Regions from separate parts of the Lysinibacillus sp. HST-98 genome, predicted to be linked through region 2. Evidence: predicted binding sites of a transcription regulator. Region 2 holds the regulator's gene; the other holds the start of a gene.
What was found. The regulator LexA, encoded in region 2, represses DNA repair genes until DNA is damaged. The targets are predictions, from matches to a motif close to CGAACATATGTTCG.
Positions count from the first base shown of each region.

Region 1: a site for LexA is predicted at 2,349-2,362, ahead of parE (DNA topoisomerase IV subunit B). Genes of this name have one in related genera too.

Region 1 covers NZ_JAENHX010000001.1:19,774-24,207, forward strand. The annotation lists gene parC (DNA topoisomerase IV subunit A) at 1-355, opposite strand, end outside; gene parE (DNA topoisomerase IV subunit B) at 352-2,328, opposite strand; gene plsY (glycerol-3-phosphate 1-O-acyltransferase PlsY) at 2,890-3,492, shown strand; gene JIN86_RS00110 (HesB/YadR/YfhF family protein) at 3,512-3,802, shown strand; gene JIN86_RS00115 (spore germination protein) at 3,990-4,434, shown strand, end outside.
Region 2 covers NZ_JAENHX010000002.1:357,839-362,272, forward strand. The annotation lists gene JIN86_RS07435 (DJ-1/PfpI family protein) at 1-12, shown strand, start outside; gene JIN86_RS07440 (helix-turn-helix transcriptional regulator) at 288-479, shown strand; gene def (peptide deformylase) at 472-1,047, shown strand; gene JIN86_RS07450 (YneB family resolvase-like protein) at 1,077-1,742, opposite strand; gene yneA (cell division suppressor protein YneA) at 1,739-2,053, opposite strand; gene lexA (transcriptional repressor LexA) at 2,220-2,837, shown strand; gene JIN86_RS07465 (gamma-glutamyl-gamma-aminobutyrate hydrolase family protein) at 2,945-3,667, opposite strand; gene JIN86_RS07470 (prepilin peptidase) at 3,701-4,434, opposite strand, start outside.

The DNA.
Region 1 (4,434 bases), on a different contig from region 2:
TCGCAGCTGGAGGATCGCCATCGACTGACCCATTGTTCCCGTGCATCTCAATGAGCATATGACGTGCCTTCCAATCCTGACTCATCCGTACCATCGCTTCATACACAGAGCTATCGCCGTGCGGATGATAGTTACCAATTACGTTACCCACTGTTTTTGCGGATTTACGGAACGGCTTATCATGTGTGTTGCCCTCCGTAAACATCGCATATAAAATACGGCGCTGTACTGGTTTAAGACCGTCACGTGCATCAGGCAACGCGCGGTCTTGAATAATATATTTACTATAGCGACCAAAACGGTCACCCATCACTTCTTCTAACGGTAAATCTTGGAACTTTTCTGTACTACTCATGCTTGGTCCTCCTCTTGTTGGATGAATTCATTCTCTAGAATGTTAGAATCATCCTCCATACCGAAGTCTACATTGGCTTCGATCCATTTACGACGTGGTTCTACCTTATCGCCCATTAACGTCGTGACACGTCTCTCCGCACGTGCACCATCCTCGATTGTGACACGAATCAATGTCCGTGTTTCAGGGTTCATCGTTGTGTCCCATAGTTGGTCTGCATTCATCTCGCCAAGACCTTTATAGCGCTGTAATATGTAACCCTTGCCAACCTTTTTGATGGCCTTTTGTAAATCGCTTTCTGTCCAAGCATATTCAATGATTTCTTTTTTTCCAGTACCTTTTGAGACTTTATAAAGCGGCGGTAGTGCGATATAGACCTTCCCAGACTCAATAAGTGGACGCATATAACGATAGAAGAATGTTAATAGCAAGACTTGAATATGTGCCCCGTCCGTATCCGCATCGGTCATGATGACTACTTTATCGTAGGCAGAATCTTCCACCGCAAAATCCGTACCAACACCTGCTCCAATCGCATGGATAATCGTTGAAATTTCTTCGTTTTTCATAATATCTTGTAGTTTGGCTTTTTCTGTATTGATTACTTTCCCGCGCAATGGCAGAATCGCTTGGAATGTACGGTCACGACCTTGTTTAGCAGAGCCACCCGCAGAATCACCCTCGACTAAATACAGCTCATTTTTTGCTGCATTACGTGACTGAGCTGGCGTTAATTTTCCAGATAGGATCGTACTACCCTTTTTGTTTTTCTTGCCATTTCGTGCATCCTCACGCGCTTTACGAGCTGCTTCACGCACTTGCTGCGCTCGAATCGCTTTACGAACAAGAGAAGCTGATAACTCTGCATTTTCCTCTAGCACATACAAAATTTGCTCAGACACTACGCTATCCACGGCAGAACGAGCCTCACTTGTCCCAAGCTTGCCCTTTGTTTGTCCTTCAAATTGCAGTAAATGCTCTGGAATACGAACAGACACGATCGCTGCTAAGCCCTCACGAATATCTGTCCCCTCAAGGTTTTTATCCTTGTCCTTTAACAAGCCAATTTTTCTTGCATATTCATTAAAGACACGTGTCAATGCTGCCTTTGCACCCGTTTCATGTGTACCACCATCACGTGTACGGACATTATTAACAAATGATAAAATCGTTTCTGAATAACCATCGTTATACTGGAAAGCGAACTCTACTTCGATTTCATCCTGTACGCCTTCTACATATTTTACTGGATGAAGGACATCTTTTTCCTCATTCAAATACGCAACGAAAGCCTCGATGCCATTCTCATAAAAGAACACATCGCTCTTGCCCTCCTCGCGCTCATCAATTAATTCAATTTTTAAGCCCTTTAATAAAAAGGCTGATTCGCGTAATCGTTCTGCTAACGTATCATAATTGAATTTTGTGACAGAGAAAATTGTTTCATCTGGTAGGAAATGAACAAGCGTTCCTGTCTGCTTGGTCTGCCCAATATTTTCAAGTGTTGTGACAGGCTGTCCTCCATGCTCAAAGCGTTGACGATACTTTTTACCATCGCGATGAATTGTCACCTCTAAAAATGTTGAGAGCGCATTCACAACGGAAGAACCAACACCATGTAAACCTCCACTTGTTTTATAGCCACCTTGACCAAATTTGCCACCAGCGTGTAACACAGTAAAAATAATTTCTGGTGTCGGTTTGCCCATTTTATGCATACCGGTTGGCATCCCACGTCCAAAGTCGCGTACACTCATACTTTGATCTTTATGAATTGTGACAATAATATGAGATCCAAAGCCAGCCAGTGCTTCATCTACCGCATTATCTACGATTTCATACACAAGGTGATGAAGTCCACGGCCATCCGTCGAACCGATATACATGCCAGGTCGTTTGCGTACCGCTTCTAATCCTTCTAATACTTGTATAGCGTCATCATTATAGACGCTAGGTGACTGTTTATTCGTCAAAAAAATTCCCCTCCAAAAAACAAACACATGTTCTATTTATGTTCTCATCCTAATAATAATAGCATTTCCTGTCAATAGCTAGCGACAGGTCCAATAAAATTTTAAAAATTGCTCACAGTTTTGATTATTTTTATTAATAGTAAACATCTTCAACAGTTGCTTAAAATTGGTATTTAAGCAAGACAGACTGCTTCTAGCTTCCATCATCATTTGACGCATTGAAGCCTACTAAGTTGCAAAATATAGTTGTGATGCTTGCAAATAGAAGCACACTACCTCGTGTCTTGTGATTAAACAGGATAAAGTTAGACTTCTATTCTACCAAAGGAATGAACGATTGACAAAATTGCCATTTTGCCTATATTTTTATAAAGGTTTTAGTGCTTCCTACAAATTTATGTCTAAAAGCCTAGTCCTCGCTAATAGATTCTCTTTTGTATTGATTCAAGACTTCGGATGAAATCTCCTTCATAACATTGTAGATTAGCAAGAAAAAGTGTAAAATACTTGTTACAAACTATTAGTACCAAGTGATGGACTATGAATGAAAGGAGTCCAACTATGATCAATGGACTTATTATTTTATGTGCTTATCTAATCGGCTCTATACCTTCTGGATTATGGATAGGCAAAATTTTTTATAATACCGATATTCGTGAACACGGGAGCGGTAATCTTGGTGCAACCAATACTTTTAGAACATTAGGGAAAAAGGCTGGTATTATTGTTACGGTGATGGATGTCCTAAAAGGGACTGCCGCTGTCTTACTCGTGACACTTCCTGTTTTCTCTGATACTACACTCCACCCTTTATTACTGGGGCTTGTCGCCGTAATCGGTCATATGTTCCCGATCTTCGCCAACTTCCGTGGTGGGAAAGCTGTGGCAACGTCAGCGGGTGTATTATTAGGCTATTCTTGGCCACTCTTTGTCCTACTATTTATTACCTTTATTGTGACATTAAAAATCACAAAAATCGTCAGCTTAACATCAATGATAGCCGCTTTAGTAGCGCTTATCTATGCAATCGTTTATTATTTTATAACAGGTGACTTTGCATTAGGCATCTTGGTAGCCTTTTTATTTACCTTTATTATTTATCGGCACCGTGCCAATATTGCTCGTATTAAAAACGGCACCGAACCAAAGGTAAAATGGCTGTAGGAAGAGAGGAGCATTTGAAATGAATATTGCATTGACAGATGAAGCCCTACAATGGTTCAAACATGAAATGGAAGTTGAACCTGGTGATACAATCCGTTTTTATGCACGTTATGGTGGCTCAAGTCCGTTTCATGAAGGCTTTTCACTAGGCATGACACGTGAGGAACCTATTGCTATAGGTGTGCAGACAGAAATTGATGGTGTTATTTATTATATTGATGAGAAAGATCTTTGGTTCTTTAACGATCACAATTTACATGTTGATGTTGATACAAGTAAAGATGAATTACAATACGACTATCGTACATAAAGCAGTCTGTCCTTTCAATAAATGAAAGGACAGACTGTTTTTTATTTATTCCAAAACAAGACACACAAAAGTCGCAAGGAATGTGATATTGCCACAAATAGCTAGATTTTTCATATCTCTTTCGTTTATCTCTCAAAAAAATTGTCCATTCTAAAGGTAATGAACCACCAATTGAGGAGGAAAACACATGTCCATGTCTAACCATACCGATACCTCCCCATCCCATACAACGAACGATTTATTGTATACTTCCCTATCTAAAAATATAAAAATCATTCAACAGTCACTAGGGCATAGTAATGATATTATCATACGGGAAATTGCGATTGGAGAAACTGATCCCCATAGCCTCGCCATCATTTCCATTGATGGCTTATCGGATAAAACGACTATTTCTAATTCTGTTATCGATAAACTGATGGCAAATATTGAAGAAGAACAAGATATTGAAATAACAACCATTAATCAATATGTTCGGAATTCCTATTTAACAGTAGGCGATGTCACGAATATTGAGCATTTCACAACACTCTACAATGCCATTCTCAATGGTGAAACGGTTATTTTATTAGATGGCTTTGCTGAGGGGATTGTGACAAGTACAAGAAGTGCCAAAGATCGAGCTGTCACAG
Region 2 (4,434 bases):
AATTGGTATTAAGTGATGATTTAAAACCCAAATGTCCAATTAATCGGGCATTTCATGTTGTTGAAAAATGATGTCATTAGTAGAATGAGACCTTTTAACAAGGCTGTGGGTGATTTCCGTTCCGCCAGCGTGCCACAGGAAAGCAAGTAGCCTGCAACGGAAATCCATTCTACCCTTCAATTGACTGTTTTGTTTTTCACACTGAAAAATGTCCAATCAGTTGGACATTTTTCGATTCTTATCTTACGATATATGTCTAATACTTTAGACAAAATGGAGGGATAATTCTGAAGAACATTATCAAAATTTTAAGAAAAAAATTAGGCATAACACAAGCTGCTCTTGCAAAAGAATGTGGAGTTGTGAGACAGACCATTAATAGTGTTGAAAATGATAAATATGATCCGACCCTAGAATTAGCTTTTAAGATTGCTAAGGTTCTCAATAGCCGTATTGATGAGGTATTTATCTATGACTAAATTTCACCCAAATTATATGATTACAATGAAGGACTTCGTGAAAGAACACTCGACAATTTTAAGAAAACAAACTCAAGAAGTGCCGATACCCGTGACCACTGTGGACCGTAATACCCTCCTAGCCATGCTACAATATCTGAAAAATAGCCAAAATCCAACGCTAGCAAAAAAATATAAACTTCGCCCTGGAAGTGGACTCTCTGCTAATCAAATTGGCGTAAATAAACGCATGTTTGCTGTACTCTTTGATGACCAAGAAATGATGCTGATTAACCCTAAAATAATCAGTCATTCCCTTAATATGATTTATCTTCCGGAGGGAGAAGGCTGTCTATCTGTAAATCGACCTGTCCCTGGTTTTGTACCGAGATATGAGAGAATTAAAGTCAAAGCTTACGACATCGATGGACATGAAAGCATTGTACAGTTACAGGGCTATGGGGCCATCGTTGTACAGCATGAAATCGATCATTTAAATGGCATCATGTTTTATGACCGAATAAATAAAGAGCACCCTTTCCAACTGCCTAATCATGTTATTATCGAAAGCTTTTCTTCCATTCAGTAGTTTTTTACAGAAAAAAATTAGCAGGAATATTACTTTCCTGCTAATCTTTCTTGGTGCTCTTGGAAACGACGATGTACAGTCGCCTTACTTACCTCAAAGCCTAACCCTCTAAGCGTTATAGAAATTTCTTCAAAGGTAAATCCACGTTTGCGTAGCTTCACAATTTCCTCTACAGGTAGATCTTTTCGCTCCTGCCCCTGAGGATTACCTCGGTTCGATAAATTATTTTCTGGACGATAACCATTTTCTACAGCACGTCGCATACCTCGTCGAATTTTAGCATTATGGATTCTACGCTGATATTCCTCTACGATTGCTAAAATTTCAAGCAGCATCGTATCCATTTCATTTAATTGGACTGGGCCTGCATCACGCATAGAAAAAACATCAGTTGCTGACTTTTGTAATAAATGTAATACAGCCATCCTTGCATTGCCTCGTCCTAAACGAGTTTCATCTTGGACAAAAAGAGCATTAATGTTCTTGTCTTTTATAAAATCAAGCATTTCTAGTAAGCCTTCACGTTCTACATCATAGCCACTATGTTGATCTTTAAACACGCCCTTCACCGCATAGCCTTGCTCTTTAGCATAGCGCAGCAACTCTTCCTGCTGGCGCTCTAATGAGGAGCTTTGTGTTTCTTTTTCAGTGCTTACGCGACAATAGACAACAGCCGATAGTTGATTATTTATCATTGTTCATTTCTCGCAATTTCGATAGTATTGATGGGACTGGCTTGATCACTCACAACAGGAATAACTAGAGATTTTCCCGCTACAATTTTAATATCTGCTAGTTCATTTTCAGTTTTTACAAGCTTTATCCAATCATCAGTACTCATTTTACCACGATATTGCTCGGCTAACGACCACAAGCTATCCCCATGTTCAATTTCAATTTCTGCGTAACTAACTTTTCCTGGATCTGTAATGTAAAGGTATGCTGCAAATAATAAACAAGCTCCTATTAAAATTGAGATATGTGTGTTTTTCTTAAACCATGTCATAATCATTACCCCTTTTTAAGAATGTTTGTTCGGAATGTATGTTCCCATAATAAAGCGAACAAACGTTTTTGTCAAACACTTTTCGAACCTATGTTTGCATACGTGTTCGCATTCTGTTATACTATCAAATAAGAAGATGATTTTAGAAAAAAAGAGGTGAGCACTCATGAAAAAAGTTTCGAAAAGACAAGAGGACATTTTAGCTTTCATTAAGGAAGAGGTACGAGCTAAAGGATATCCACCATCAGTACGCGAAATTGGTGAAGCAGTTGGACTTGCTTCCAGTTCAACTGTTCATGGACATTTAGCTCGATTAGAACAAAAAGGCTTTATTCGTCGAGATCCAACAAAGCCACGTGCAATTGAAATTTTAGAGCCTGAAGAATCCATCCAAAAGCAACAGGTGATCCATGTTCCACTTGTCGGGAAGGTTACAGCTGGTTCTCCAATTACAGCAATTGAAAACATTGAAGAATACTTCCCATTACCCGATACGTACGGCACAAGTGAAGATCAATTGTTCATGCTAGAAATTATGGGAGAATCAATGATTGAAGCTGGGATTTTAGATGGAGATTTAGTCATTGTAAAACAAAAGGCAACAGCTAATAATGGGGATATTGTTGTAGCTATGACAGCTGAAGATGAAGCAACTGTAAAACGTTTCTTTAAAGAGAAAAACCATTTCCGTTTACAGCCTGAAAATTCTTCTATGGAACCTATTATTGTGGATCAAGTTTCTATTTTAGGACAAGTTGTAGGTCTTTACAGACGTGTACATTAACGATTAAAGCAGGTTTTGAGGATTATGTTCCTTTTAAGAGCATGTATCCTCTTTTTTACGCAAAAAAAGAATCCACATCCGATTGGATTCTTTGTACAATGCCTCTTCTAAGCTTCCTTCTTAAATTTTATGCTCGCTTCCACAAAGGCTGAAAATAGCTTTTGGGCACTCTCATCTCCTGCTATGGCTAGTTCCTCAGGATGCCACTGAACAGCCAAGCAAAATGGCATCTCCTCATGAACTACCGCTTCGATAATACCGTCGCTGGATTTTGCTGCTACTTTTAATTTTTCTGCTAACACATTCACCGCTTGATGATGAAATGAATTCACTGCTATCTTCTCTTGTTCAACGATAGTCGCTAATAGATTGTCAGCAATAATCTGTACAGAATGGGTAGCTACAGCTCGACCTGATTGTTGCATATGTTGAAGTAATTTAGTGCTAAAATGATCACTATCAATATCCTGATATAAGGTACCACCTAAAGCAACATTTAGCATTTGAATTCCTCGACAGATCCCGAAAATAGGCATCTTCCGTTGGAATGCGGCTTCAATTAATGCTAACTCGACCGTATCTCGCGCGGGGTGAATTTTCCCAAGCTTTAATGAAGGCTCAGCCCCGAATAGAAATGGGTGCACATCATAACCACCAGATAATAATAAACCGTCTGTAAGGGCTAAAATCTGTGCTGCCTCTTCTTCTACCCCAATTGGAATAATCAATGGAATTCCACCAGCTTCAATGATGCTTTTGCTGTAAGCCACATTTAATCGAGAGGATAAATCATCCTCAACAAAGGCTGTAATACCAATAATCGGTTTCACTTGCTTCCCTCCATATTCCTGAAAATTGAACAATTACCAAAAGCCTAGATACCAATTGATTAATCGATCGCCATAGAAATAAACAATAACTGCGGCCAATGCAATAGATGGCCCAAACGGAATGGGTGTTTTTCTCCCCTGTTTGTTTTTCGATAACATGGTAATCCCGACAATCATACCAATCACTGCAGCTAAAAATAGCGTTAACAGTGTATCAATCGTACCCAGAACGAGACCAATTAAAAAGAATAATTTAATATCGCCTCCACCCATGCCACCGTTCGATAGCACAGCAATGATATATAATATGCCAAAACCAACCACAGCACCCACAAGAGAGTCCCACCACGGTGTTAATGGTGACAGCACTCGTCCAATAGCTAGCAAAGGTAAAAAGAATACTAACACCTTATCTGGAATTAGCATATAGGCTAAATCTGATACAACGATAATAACTAATAAGGAGATAAAAAAGAGGGCTACTATCAATTCTATGCCCCAGCCTAACTGCCCATAAGCAAAGGCAAATAATACACCTGTCATTAATTCTATGACTGGGTAAACCCAAGAAATTTTATTGCCACAACCACGACATTTTCCTCCTAACAATACATAAGACAAAACTGGTACTAAATCAAGCGCCGTCAGTCGTCTCTGACATTTTGGACAATGTGAAGGAGGATGTACAATCGACTCCTTCTGTGGTACACGTAAGCCAACTACATTATAAAAAGAGCCAAAGACAAGTCCAAATAAAAAAATAAAGA